DNA from 2 places in the Priestia sp. 40 genome. Region 2 is predicted to be linked to the other one. Evidence: riboswitches for the same ligand, from Rfam matches in the RefSeq annotation. Region 2 holds a riboswitch; the other holds the start of a gene.
The links. A riboswitch is a leader RNA that binds a small molecule or an ion and turns the genes downstream of it on or off. The one in region 2 is predicted to bind cyclic di-AMP.

Region 1 (6,733 bases), 180 kb from region 2:
TCTACTAAATATAGTGTAAAGCTCAAATTTGACACCTTCCTCTGAATATATGAAAATTAAGGTAAATAAAGCATATTGCGCCATCTATGCGCGTTTCTTTAAAGGTCTATGTACCCGCTATTATACTACGTGTTTGCTGTTATAAAGAAATTTTTCACAATTTCACACATTGTTTTGATACTTATCCCAAACTTTTATTTTATAGTATAGATAACATAAAATTTGCTACGTTAAAAGGAGTGTTTTTCATGGATCCACGTGATTATGAAAGAGAACAAGAACGAAAGGAAGAATACGAAAACCGCCAGCAGCGCTATGATCAGTATCAGCCTGCGTCATCATCACAACCTCCAAAAAGACGCTTATTTCCAGTGATTGCATCTTCAATTGCAGGAGCAGTACTTGGAGGAGGAATTGTGCTATACGGTGCTCCCCAGCTGGGGTTAATGGATTCAGCTGATACGCAAACAGCGAATCAAACAACGCAGACTCAAACCGCAACAACAACGAGCACAACGCCTCGAACAGTAAGCACAACCGTGAATCAGTCAGATCTTGTTTCAGTTGTAAATAAAGTATCAGCTGCTGTTGTAGGCGTGAACAATATTCAACAGCAAACAAATCCATTTTCTGGAGATACCCAAACGCAAGAAGCAGGAACGGGTTCCGGTGTTATTTTCAAAAAAGAAAATGGAAAAGCATACGTTGTGACCAATAACCACGTTATTGACGGCGCAAGCGAAGTAGAAGTGTCACTTTCAAACGGACAAAAAGAAAAAGCTAAAATTGTCGGAGCTGATGCGCTAACGGATTTAGCAGTGCTTGAGATGTCTGACAAAAATGTTGAACAAGTGGCGAAGTTCGGGAAATCATCGGATTTAGTAGCGGGTGAAACGGTGCTTGCAATCGGAAATCCTCTTGGTGAACAATTTTCTCGTACGGTCACACAAGGTATCGTGAGCGCAGCAAAACGCTCTGTCCCTATTTCAGACAATTGGAACGTGGATGCAATTCAAACGGATGCGGCGATTAATCCAGGAAACAGCGGCGGGGCCTTGATCAATTCTTCCGGTGAAGTAGTCGGTATCAACAGTATGAAAATTTCAGAAGACAATGTAGAAGGCATCGGCTTTGCTCTTCCAAGTGATGAAGTGCAGCCGACAATTGAACAGCTGATGAAAAACGGAAAAATAACGCGTCCATATATGGGGGTAGGTCTTCAAGATGTAGGTCAGCTTTCAGCTGCAACAAAACAAGATCAGCTAGGCCTAACAAGCGATACGTCTGAAGGAGTTGTCGTAACGACGGTTGAACCGTTCTCTTCTGCTTCTGATGCAGGTTTACAATCAAAAGACGTGATTGTTGCCATTGATGGAAACGAAGTCAAAACATCCAGTGATTTACGTCAATATCTATACACAAAACGCAAAGTAGGAGACACGGTAAAATTAGACGTGTACCGAAATGGAAAAAAACAAACCATTTCTTTGAAGCTTTCAGAGCAGCAGGATAACAATGGATGAGTTCAACACCGTTAAAGCTGCTGCTAGCAGTATTAACAGCGTTCGGATTTTTAACCGGCTGCGGAGGGAAGCATTCAAACACGATGTTTCCTTCTGTAGAAATTAGTCAGCTATCTTCTACCAAAGAACTGGCAGCGTATGAGGGAGGCAAGGTGACAGGAGCTGAATTCAACCGTTTTTTAGCCGTTAAAGGGTTCTTAAATCCAGATGCTCCGCTAAATGATACAAGCTACCGCAAAGAGTTATTGCGGCAGCTTGTTATGCAAAAAATCTTAATTTCGCATCTAAAGACAAGCGATAAAGTACAAAAACAAGTTGAGGATATGTGGAAGCAAATTAAACGCTCATATGACGAGGATACAAGAAAACAAGGTTATGAAGTGTTAAATATTCGTTCTAGTGATGTAACCAACCAGCTAACGAATCAGTTTAAATTAGAAGAATATTTCCGTAAACAAATTACGTCTGATGAACTAACTGCTTACTATAAACATATTGAAAACGATCTAACGCGCGTATCTTTTACGCAGCTGGCTTTTTCCACTTTACATGATGCCGAGGCCGCTTCGGCTGAACTGCAAAAAGGAACATCGCTTCAAGACGTTCAAAAAGAATATGCTGATGTCCAGACAATCAGCAAACTAGAGAATGCTGATAATCTAAAGCTTTCAAGTCTATCTCCCTCTTTTATAGGTGTTTTAAAAAAACAGCACATCGGGGAGTGTAGTGAGCCCATTAAAATGGGTAAAGTCTATTATATTCTTATTTTAAAACAAAAAGATAAAAAAACGGAATCAGAAGTCAAAGAAGAAATGATGAAAGAACTTGTTTTGAATCATATCAACCGGTATATCCAGGATGAACTGCCAAGGTTTCACGTGACTTTCAACCTTAGGTAGTTCCCTTTTATATAGATTGATTGTTTTCAAAAAACAAGCAGGTAAAAGAGCTTTCTGTTAATAGAGAGCTCTTTTACATTTTTAAGTAGACAGAAATGTCAGCACCTGATAAAATAAAATTGTAAAACTTTCATTATTCGGAAAATTTATACCCTCCAGCTTTGGAGGGTTATTTTTTATGCTGTTGGACGAATCCATGAGGCTGAGACAAAAATATTTTCGTTGAAGGGAGATCCGAACGGGTTTGGTTCTTGATGAAGAATCAAACTCATTCGGATTTTTTTATTGGCAGGGTGAACGGATGTCGTTATGTCTCAATCACTTTTCATCTTTTAAATGACTCAATAATGCAGGAGCCATCTCCACGTGAGAAAGGGCGATGTGTGAAATCGTTTTGGCATAAGGTGTAATTTCGTTAATAAATTGTTCGAGTACGTGCAGATGAGGAAGCTGAAGCTTTGTAATAAAGCAGGCTTGCCCGGCGATGCGTTCACAGAATAAAGCGTAGGGATACTGAGAAATAAATCGTTTAAAACGTTCGTGCTCTCCGTTTTTCATAGTTACTTCAATAAAACACGATACAGGCAGGTGCAGCTTTTCATAATCAATATCGATTGTATATCCTTTTATAACACCAAAGCTCTCTAGCTGTCTTACTCGCTCTGCCACCGAAGGAGCAGACAGGTTAATTTGTTTTCCTAGCTCTCGTAAGGAAAGGCGGCTGTTTTGCTGCAGCGCCTGCAAAATCGATAAATCAATTTCATCAATTTTCAATTGAAAACCTTCTTTCTTATTAACGTTTCATTTGATTAGTAATAGTAGATAAGATATTTTATATGTAATCTAAAATCTCCATTTTTCTTACTATAATAATTAAAAAGGAGTGAGTGAAAAATGGCAAGAGTTTTATTAACAAACGAAGAGGGAACAAATTTTGAAAAAGCATTGAATTTAATTCCACATGTAAAAAGGTTGTATGATGAGCTTTACGACACGCTTTGGAACAGCGATATAGTAGAAAAAGAGACCAAGGAAAAAACTAGGCTTTATCTAGCAGGTGTTAACGGCTGTGAGACGTGTATGAGCATGTCATATGTAGGTGATAAGACGCTTAATCAAAAAGTGTTAAGAGAAAAAGAGCTGGAAGAAAAAGACCGGCTGCTGTTTCGATTTATTGATGTATACCGAGTGCGTCCAAGGGAGTTGACCGATGCTGATATGGATCAATTAAAGAAATTTTACAGTGATACGCAGCTGCTAGAGCTTTTGGCTGTTATTAATTTATTTGATCAATTTCACAAAATGATTGTCAGTTTAGATTTATATGATTTTTGCAGCTTGCAGGGCAAGTGAAGTCTTCGCTAAAAATATCTTGACAGACAAAATCCACAGGAGTAAGATAGCTTTCGTGAAGTGAAACGTATCATGAATCGAATCGATTATTCTAAAAAATAGATCATAGACATTTGAATAAAAATCGCTTAATCCATTACGGAGCGGAGGACCCATTATTTACGCACATATTGTGCTCCGGGGTGAATCCTTAAAAAGGTAGGGTTACTCTTAAAACCCGAACCCGACAGCTAACTTCGCAAGCGTTTTGAGGGGGAAGAGTCTGAAAAAACACGGGAGCCTTCCTGTGTTTTTTTGCGCTTTTTTTAAGAAAAAGATGTAATTTTTTAGAAAAAGTATAAGCTAAGAGAACACACAGCAGTTGAAGGAAGGAATAAATACATTATGAAAAAACAGTTTGCTGTATTAGGATTAGGTCGTTTTGGAGGCAGTTTGGTTGAAGAGTTTGCTAATCTGGATGTGGATGTGCTCGCTATTGACCGCAATCAGGAGGTAGTAAATAAATTTAGCAACTTAGCTACATATGTTGTGCAAGCAAACGCGATTGATGAAGCTAGCTTAAAGGGGCTAGGTATTCGCAATGTTGATCATGCTCTTATTTCGTTTGGAGACGATATCGAAGCAAGCGTGCTCGCAACGATGCTGTTAAAAGATATGGGCGTTAAGCAAGTATGGGTAAAAGCGGTGAATATGTATCATCAAAAAGTACTTGAAAAAATAGGAGCGGATAAAGTCATTCATCCGGAGCGCGATATTGCTAAGCGGATTGCTCATCACGTGGTGTCAGAAAAAATTATTGACTATATTGAACTGTCTAAAGACTATAGTATTGTTGAAATTGTCGCTTCTAAGAAGCTTCATAATAAAACGCTTTTTGATTTAAATATTCGCGCAAAGTACGGCTGTAATATTATCGGCTTTCAGCGAAAAGACGGGGAAATGGTGATTTCGCCTACGGCGCATGAAACAATTGAACAAGGAGATATGCTTATTGTCATCGGACATAATCGCGATTTAAACCGTTTTGAAGAAGAAGGAGTTTAACACATGAAAAAACAAAATATTAAACTCACCCCTCCGCAGCTGTTGCTCTCTATTTTTGGTGGAGGAATTATTATTGGTGCTCTTCTATTGATGATGCCTTTTTCTACTACCGAGCCAATCCGGTGGGTAGACGCTCTTTTTACGTCAACTTCCGCTATGACAGTAACCGGCTTAGCCGTCGTAGATACAGGTACACGTTTTACCGTCATCGGTCAAACGATTATTATGCTGTTAATTCAAATAGGCGGTCTTGGCATTATGTCATTTGCCGTGCTGATTTTTATGATGCTCGGTAAAAAAATTGGATTTAAAGAGCGTATGCTCGTTCAGCAGGCGTTAAATCAGACGAGCGTCGGCGGAGTTGTCCTGCTAGTTAAAAGGCTGTTTATCTTTTCATTTTTAATTGAGTTTGTTGCGCTTATCTTTTTAGCGATACGCTGGGTTCCGGAATTCGGGTGGTCTAAGGGGCTATTCTTTAGCTTGTTTCATTCAATTTCGGCTTTTAATAACGCTGGGTTCGGACTACTGTCTGATAACTTAGTTCAGTATGTAGGAGATCCCATTATTAATATAACGATTTCTTTTTTGTTCATTATTGGTGGGTTAGGATTTACCGTTCTTGCTGATATGTGGGTGAAAAAATCGTATAAAAAACTAACGCTGCATTCAAAAATTATGATTATCAGCACGTTCGCCATTAACGTGATTGCCATGCTTTTTATTTTTTTCTTAGAGTACGGCAATTCGCATACGCTCGGAAATTTATCATTAGGAGACAAAGTATGGGCTTCTTATTTTCAAGCGGTAACAACAAGAACCGCTGGATTTAATACAATTGATTTAGCTCACCTGCATGACGCAACGGTCTTTTTAATGGTTTTGTTAATGTTCATTGGTGCAGGAAGTGCGTCAACAGGAGGCGGTATCAAGCTCACGACGTTTGTGGTGATTGTCTTTTCTGTATGGGCATTTTTACGAAGCAGGGAAGATATTGTGCTGCTAAAGAGACGACTTCTTCCTCTTCATGTGTTTAAGGCTCTAGCCATCACGATGATTTCGATTATGTTTGTGTTTGGGGCTATTTTTCTGTTAAATATTTCAGAAAACCTCCCGTTTGTAAAAATTATGTTTGAAGTTGTTTCTGCGTTTGGGACAGTAGGTTTATCCATGGGAGCGACTCCTGAGCTTTCATACTTTGGACGCGTGATTATTATCTTTATCATGTTTTTAGGAAAAGTGGGGCCATTAACCCTTGCGTTTTCATTATCTAAGCAAAAGCGTGAAGCCGTTCGTTATCCAAACGAAGATATAATGCTAGGATAGAAAAATCGCCTTCGATGAGGCGATTTTTTTATATTATTTATACGTTCAAGACATATAAGAGGTTACGCACAAAACAGTTGCGATGAATAAAAAGAAGGCAAAGACAAGAACAATGGGCAATTTGGAATGTCGGCGCATTAAAGGCCCCCCTTTTTTATAGTAAAAATCTCTTACTATATATAACGAAAGAAACAAAAATATGATTCACTTTTTTTGGCGAAATTTGAAGGTTTTTCTCATAAAAATCCGCACCCCTGTCCTAAACATTTTGCCAAGCTCTTGCATACACTAAAAGCAGATAACAGGAAGTGAGGGATGTTACGTGGGAAAACAAAATTTCGCGTTAATCGTTGTGTTATTTGTTTTACTTGTTATTGTCGGTGCGTCTGGCTTTCGCTTTTAAACGTTAACTTTATTTGTGCATAGCCCCCGTCAAAAAGGGCATACTAGGCGGAAGTAAAAACCAAAAATTTCTTCAATATTGCCGAACAATGAGTTCCTCTACTCATTCATCTAATCGGTATGTAGCCATGCGAAAGCATGGTTTTTTTGAAATAGGAGAGGATGAATGATGTTCATCCCCTCTAGAAA
Region 2 (6,733 bases):
GCAGGATAAATATCCGTATACACTGTTTTTATTACTAATAATAGGATACGTTCTTATTCACTTGCTTATTGAAATTCAAACTCGCTATCGATTCTTTATTTTTCCAAGCTTTATGCTGCTCGAAGGGTTTGGTATTTCAGTGATTCTATCCTATTTAATAGCACGATTTACTAAAAATAAGCCCCAGACAAAATATGAAGAGATAAATTAAATGGAAGGGATTATGCAACCGTGATAAAATTCCTGAAATTCGGATTTGTAGGTATAATGAATACCCTGCTCACTATTATCAGTTACTTAGCACTCATTCATTTTGATATGAATTATATATTGGCTAACGTACTATCTTATTTTATTGGCGTCATAAACAGCTACTATTGGAACAAATCGTGGGTGTTTCAAGCAACTGTACATAAATGGATGCTAGCTCAATTTTTCATCGTAAACCTTATTACTTTAGCAGTTAATACAAGCTGCTTATTCCTTCTTGTACACTATACACCTGCTAATCCAATAATTGGACAACTGTTGTCTACTTGTATAGGAATGTTTATCAATTTTTTCCTTAATAAAATATGGACGTTTAAGCACACAAACCATCACTCGATAGGAGGTAAAGCATGAGAGAACTAATTTCAATTGTGGTACCTATGTATTTTGAAGAAGAAGTAGCCAATGAATGCTACAATCGCTTGCTTTCCGTCATGCATAAAAACCACATTAACTATGAATTCATTTTCGTCAATGACGGCAGCACCGACCGAACAATTGAAATCTTGAAAGACGTAGCGGCTATGGATTCTAATGTGAAAGTTATTGATTTTGCTCGTAATTTTGGTCACCAAACTGCGGTAACAGCAGGCATTGATTATGCTCAAGGCGATGCTATCGTTATTATTGATGCAGACTTACAAGATCCGCCTGAAATGATTCCTGAATTAATTGCTAAATGGCAGCAAGGCTATGAAATTGTATATGCAAAGCGCAAGAAACGAAGCGGAGAGACCTTTTTTAAATTAGCCACGGCTAAGTATTTTTATCGCTTTTTAAATTATATGTCCGATATCGAAATCCCTAAAGACACGGGAGATTTTCGTATTATCGACCGAAAAGTAGCGGATGTATTCAAAAAAATGACTGAACGCAATCGTTTTGTACGAGGAATGATGTCTTGGATTGGCTTCAGGCAAACATATGTAGAGTATGAGCGCGATGAACGCTTTGCTGGTGAAACAAAATATCCTTTAAAAAAGATGATCAAGTTTGCTTCAGATGGAATTATTGGGTTTTCGACGAAGCCTTTGCGTTTAGTAATGGTTATTGGCTTATTATCGGTTTTTGTATCACTTTTAGTTTTAAGTTATTCGATTGTTGTTTGGCTGATAGGTAAAAACATTCAGCCTGGCTGGACTTCCATTATGGTAGCTATCACCTTCTTTAGCGGCATTCAGCTACTTGGTTTAGGTCTAGTCGGACAATACATCGCAAGAATTTACGATGAAAGTAAAAATAGACCTATTTACGTTGTACGTGAAACCATTAACTTCTCGAAAGCTTCAACGGATTCTCCAAACGTACGTGAAAAAGTATATAGCTAAAAAAAAACAAGGAAGAAAACAACTGTTTTCTTCCTTGTTTTTATTCTTTTTGAAGCTGTAAATCACTTGGCGCCCAGTCCGGAATTCCATCATCTTCATCAAATTCAATAATGACATCCGTTACTCCTTTTTCCTGTAAAATACGATTTTCCAGACGATCTTTAATATCATCAGCTTCGGCCACTGTTAAAGAAGGATCAATTTCTACTTTTAATTCAACGTGAAGCTCTTCTCCTTCTTTCATCACCATTAATGTTTGAATATCACGCACTTGTACATCTTGCATGACAATCGCGCCAATTTTTATTTCCATTTCTTTATCTGCTTCACCAAGGGCTCCCGCAGCGTTGTCTAAAAATACTCGTCCTACTACAAAAAACATCATAAGCCCAATTAAAATAGAAGCAATTCCTTCAGCTTGGTGAAAAGGTGTAAACCGTGAAATAAAAACAGCTATTAATGCCAATACGCCTCCTCCAGTAGCTACCAGATCTTCCATAAAGACCAGCTTGGTTGCTGGCTTTGCTTTCTTTAAATGAATAAAGCTTTGCGTAAAAACATTGACCTCTGCGGTATTCATTCCAACATCGTGCAAAATTTCTTTCATTGCCTTAAATAAGACAAACATCTCAAGCAATACCGAGATGCCAAGTACTGCAATATTTAAAATAAAGCCTGAAGACTTCGTCGGATGAAGAATGTGGTGATATCCTTCTTTAATCGTTTCAAACGCCATAATCCCTACTACAAGAACCGCTCCTAATAGAACAAGATTAACCAATCGGCCGAAACCGTTTGGAAATCGTTTGGTCGGGGCTTTTTTACTTAATGCCGAACCTATAAAAACAAAAAACTGATTAGCTGCATCTCCTAAGCTGTGCATCGTTTCAGCAAACATCGCTACATTCCCTGTTAAAGCGAAAGCAATTCCTTTAATAATGGAAATAATGGTATTTACTATAGCGGCCATCATGGCCGATTTATTTCCTTTTCGCAATAATTTAATTAATTCACTCATACAATCCCTCCGTTTGCGCCTTTGATGAGATTCGATTACGGTTAGTGTATGTGAATTTAAAAATTAAAAACCTCCAACATATAAGTTGGAGGTTTTTAGTCATGTTTCATTATTTTTTAAAACGGTACGGTACAGTTGTAACAATTACATTTTTGCGGTAAAGCAAATGTGCTTTTAACAGCAGACTAGACTGATTGTGAAGAATATTTTGCCAACTTTTTTCGTAATGAATTGCGGAATAACGACCGTAATGGCCATGTTATTTTCTCGCGCTTTTTCCTCAGCCATATCGATGAATCGAAACAGCGGCCGCACTAAGCTGCGGTATTGAGAATGAAACGTAACAATACGAATATCAGGCTGCCACTTCTCCCACTTCTCTTCCATTTTCTTTTCACTTTCTCGATCAAAGGCCACATGCACTGCAATAACGGTATCGCCAATCGTTCGTGCATAATTTAATGAATTTTCTACTACCTTTGTCATTCCTGCTACAGGAACAATGACCACACTTCCTTCAAGCTTTCCAATCTTTTCTCCTTGCTTAATGCGAAGCTGCTCTCCTACCGCTTCATAATGCGTATGAATGCGATGAAAAATATAGACAATAACCGGTAAGAAAATGAGCACGGACCATACTTGTGAAAACTTCGTTGTAAATAAAATAATTAGCACCGTTAAGGTAATGAGGGCCCCAATTAAGTTGATGGCTAGCTTCCCTTGCCAGCCGGCCGGCTTTTCTCTAAGCCATTTGACAATCATGCCTGTTTGAGAAAGCGTAAATGGAATAAACACCCCGACTGCATAAAGAGGAATTAATTGTTCAGTCGCTCCTTTAAAAGCTACAATTAAGACAATAGAAGCAATTCCAAGGGTCACAATTCCATTTGAATAGCCTAATCGATCGCCACGAATTTGAAACATTCTTGGCATGTATTTATCAGAAGATAAGTTGACAGCAAGCAAAGGGAAAGCTGAAAAGCCCGTATTCGCCGCTAGCACTAGAATTAGAGCTGTTGTGCCTTGAATAAAATAATAAAATCCATTTCGTCCAAACACACTTGATGCAATTTGTGATACAACCGTTTCATCTGCTTTTGGAGAAATGCCAAGCCAATAAGCTAAAAACGTGATCCCAGAAAATAAAACAGCTAGAATACCGCCCATCAGCATTAATGTATGAACAGCATTTTTTGCACCTGGCTCTTTAAAGTTAGGCACTGCATTTGAAATAGCTTCTACACCTGTCAATGCTGAACAGCCTGACGAAAAAGCTTTTAATAATAAAAACAAACTAATACCTGGCACTACTGTACCGAGAGAGGGATGAAGCTCAGGTGAAACTTGACCTGTCGCTATTTTAAACAAGCCTACCGCTATTAACAAAATAAGAGCAATAACAAATAAATAAACCGGATAAGCTAATACAGAAGCGGATTCTGTTACACCACGTAAATTTAAGACGGTAATAAAAATCACTAGCAAACACGCAATTACTACATTGTAATGATGCAGCGTTGGAAAAGCCGAAGTTAAAGCATCGGTTCCTGCTGAAACACTCACGGCAACTGTTAAAATATAATCTACCAGCAGTGATCCCCCAGCGATAAGCCCGGGATTTTCTCCTAAATTGGTTTTGGAAACAATATAAGCTCCTCCGCCTTGCGGGTACGCATAAATAATTTGACGGTATGAAAGAATTAAAGCCGTCAGCAGCACCAATACACCAATCGCAATTGGAATTGAATACCAATAAGCGAGGACACCGACTGTCGCAAGTACAATCAAAATTTGTTCTGTTCCATAAGCCACTGAAGATAAGGCATCTGATGATAAAATAGCAAGTGCTTTAAGCTTACTAAGCTTTTGATCACCTAACTCTTTTGTTTTAAGCGGCTTTCCAATCAATAATCTTTTGAGAACTGAATAGTTCACGTAATTTCCCTCCGATGATTGCTTAGCTACTATTTACTTTTCGTTGCTAAGCTCCGTTACAAGTTCATGAATAAATGATATTATTCCTAAAAAATGCCTTTTTATGTTAAAAAAGCGCACAAAAAAAACACTAAGGGTTCTCAGCGTTTTTACACAGCTTAAACCTCCTCTCTAAAACGCTTATGGGGTTAGCTGTCGGATTCGGGCTATGAGAGTAGCCCTACCTTTTAAAAAAAGGATTCACCCCAAGTGACAATGCACAAATTTGGGTCCCCCACTTCTGACGAATTAAGCGATAACAGGTCAATATAATTTTCGGTTAAAGAGTATGATCGATAACAAGTTTCGTTCATAACTATCCTTTGTTCTTAGATAATATACTCCCGTACAAATGGTTTGTAAAGCATTATTTTACGTAAACCATAAAATAGTGCTTAAGGTGCTTTTAAGGGGAAAACAAAAGGCCTTCTGTCTGCTTACAGAAGACCTTCTTACGTTAACTTTTTGCTTTTAAAACGGCTGCTAGCTTGTTTTTCGTTTGAGGACCATAAATGCCATCTACATCATAAGGAAGATACACAAGCTGAAAACGTCTGACTGCATCTTTCGTTTGTACTCCATATATTCCGTCTACTGACCCTACTTTAAAATTAACCGCGTTTAATGCTCTTTGAAGCTGTTTCACAGCTTCTCCAGAATCGCCTTGTTTTAACATTCCATTGGGAAGTGGATATTGTTCAGAAGGTGGTGTTGGAGTAGGTGTTGGTGAAGTTCCTGAAGGAATAACAATTGTTTTTCCAACCTGTAGTGTTAAAGGATCAGAAAGCCCTGTATTCGCTTCTTGAAGCTCCTGTACTGTTATGCCGTACTTCTGTGCAATACTGTACAGCGTATCTCCTTGCTTAATTGTATACGTTTTTTCACCTGGTTCAGAAGGTGATGGATTTGGTGTCGGTGTTGGAGATGGCGATGGATTTGGAACTGCACGACGAGGTAAATTTAAATATACGGCAATTCCTTTTGCATACGATTCACCCATGCTTTTTAAAAAAGCTTCATTTTGAAGAAGTGCTGCATTGGCGCTCCTATCAATAAAAGCTATTTCAGTTAGTACTGCAGGCATATTTGTTAAGCGAAGCACCGCATAATTGGCTGATTTTCGTCCGCGATTCGGATGATTATACGACAGCAGCGTTGCCTGTACTTGGCCGTGCACAATCGATTGAAACGTTTTACTAGCATTGCTAGCGCTTCTATAAACATAATCTTCGTATCCTGTCCCTCCACCGGCATTTACGTGAATAGACATAAATGCATCTGCACCCCACGAATTAGCTTGAGAAGCGCGTTGAGATAACGATAAAAAAGTGTCTGTGGTACGGGTAGTTTTAATCGTAAAATCACTGTACGTGCTATTTAAATAGCTTATTAAATATTGTTGAATTTTCAAAACTAAGTTTTTTTCATACAGTCCGTTTGCTCCAACTGCTCCTGCATCTGCCCCACCATGTCCTGCATCAAGATAGATTTTTTTCATATTACTTGTCCCTCCTTATTGTTAACATATGCATGAGGGAAAAAAGTGCTACGTATACTAGCCTACTTAGTGAGAAATTACTAAAAAAGGAGATTGCGACATAACGAAATCACTTCAACCTAAAAACGAACAAATGGGATAAATGTGCTAGTATGGATGGCTTGTTACATCGCTGTTGATTTCCGTGCAAGGCTTCGCTTTCCACGGGCGGCTGGTGAGCCTCCTCGTCGCTTGCGCTCCTGCGGGGTCTTCACCTATTCCGCTTTTCCCGCAGGAGTCTTCGCCTGCCCTCCAATCAACTGCTAGAAGCAACTAAATAGATGAAATCTACGTTCACCCTACCAATAAAAAAATCCGCACAATTCATCGTGCGGATCTTCCCTCCCCCTAACATACTTTTGGTCCAGCTTCTATTCTGGTTGATTAAAGTATAGATCAGGAGGTTCTATTATTTATAACGTTAGGACCTATTTAAAAAGCAGAACGCCTATAACAATGAGAATAATCCAAATTGGAATGCTTATTAATATGCCTATTACTAAACCTTTAAAAAAATTTCCTTCTTGCATTTTCATTCCATTCCTCTCCAACAGTATTTTCTAATGACACTACGCCTGGCTGAAAATTCTCTGAAGTTATACTGAA

Region 1: another riboswitch for cyclic di-AMP. It lies ahead of ACO1DI_RS04125 (potassium channel family protein); the one in region 2 lies ahead of ACO1DI_RS05105 (APC family permease).

Annotation. Positions count from the first base shown of each region.
Region 1 covers NZ_JBMPZA010000005.1:582,060-588,792, reverse strand. Annotated here, with positions in the region: gene ACO1DI_RS04150 (response regulator transcription factor) at 1-26, opposite strand, end outside; gene ACO1DI_RS04145 (S1C family serine protease) at 249-1,523, shown strand; gene ACO1DI_RS04140 (peptidyl-prolyl cis-trans isomerase) at 1,520-2,422, shown strand; gene ACO1DI_RS04135 (Lrp/AsnC family transcriptional regulator) at 2,741-3,196, opposite strand; gene ACO1DI_RS04130 (hypothetical protein) at 3,317-3,775, shown strand; cyclic di-AMP (ydaO/yuaA leader) riboswitch at 3,891-4,035, shown strand; gene ACO1DI_RS04125 (potassium channel family protein) at 4,160-4,819, shown strand; gene ACO1DI_RS04120 (TrkH family potassium uptake protein) at 4,823-6,142, shown strand; gene ACO1DI_RS04115 (YjcZ family sporulation protein) at 6,465-6,545, shown strand.
Region 2 covers NZ_JBMPZA010000005.1:766,755-773,487, forward strand. Annotated here, with positions in the region: gene ACO1DI_RS05085 (glycosyltransferase family 39 protein) at 1-211, shown strand, start outside; gene ACO1DI_RS05090 (GtrA family protein) at 232-624, shown strand; gene ACO1DI_RS05095 (glycosyltransferase family 2 protein) at 621-1,598, shown strand; gene ACO1DI_RS05100 (cation diffusion facilitator family transporter) at 1,639-2,616, opposite strand; partial or broken gene ACO1DI_RS05105 (APC family permease) at 2,726-4,551, opposite strand; cyclic di-AMP (ydaO/yuaA leader) riboswitch at 4,714-4,856, opposite strand; gene ACO1DI_RS05110 (N-acetylmuramoyl-L-alanine amidase) at 5,048-6,088, opposite strand; gene ACO1DI_RS05115 (hypothetical protein) at 6,236-6,400, opposite strand.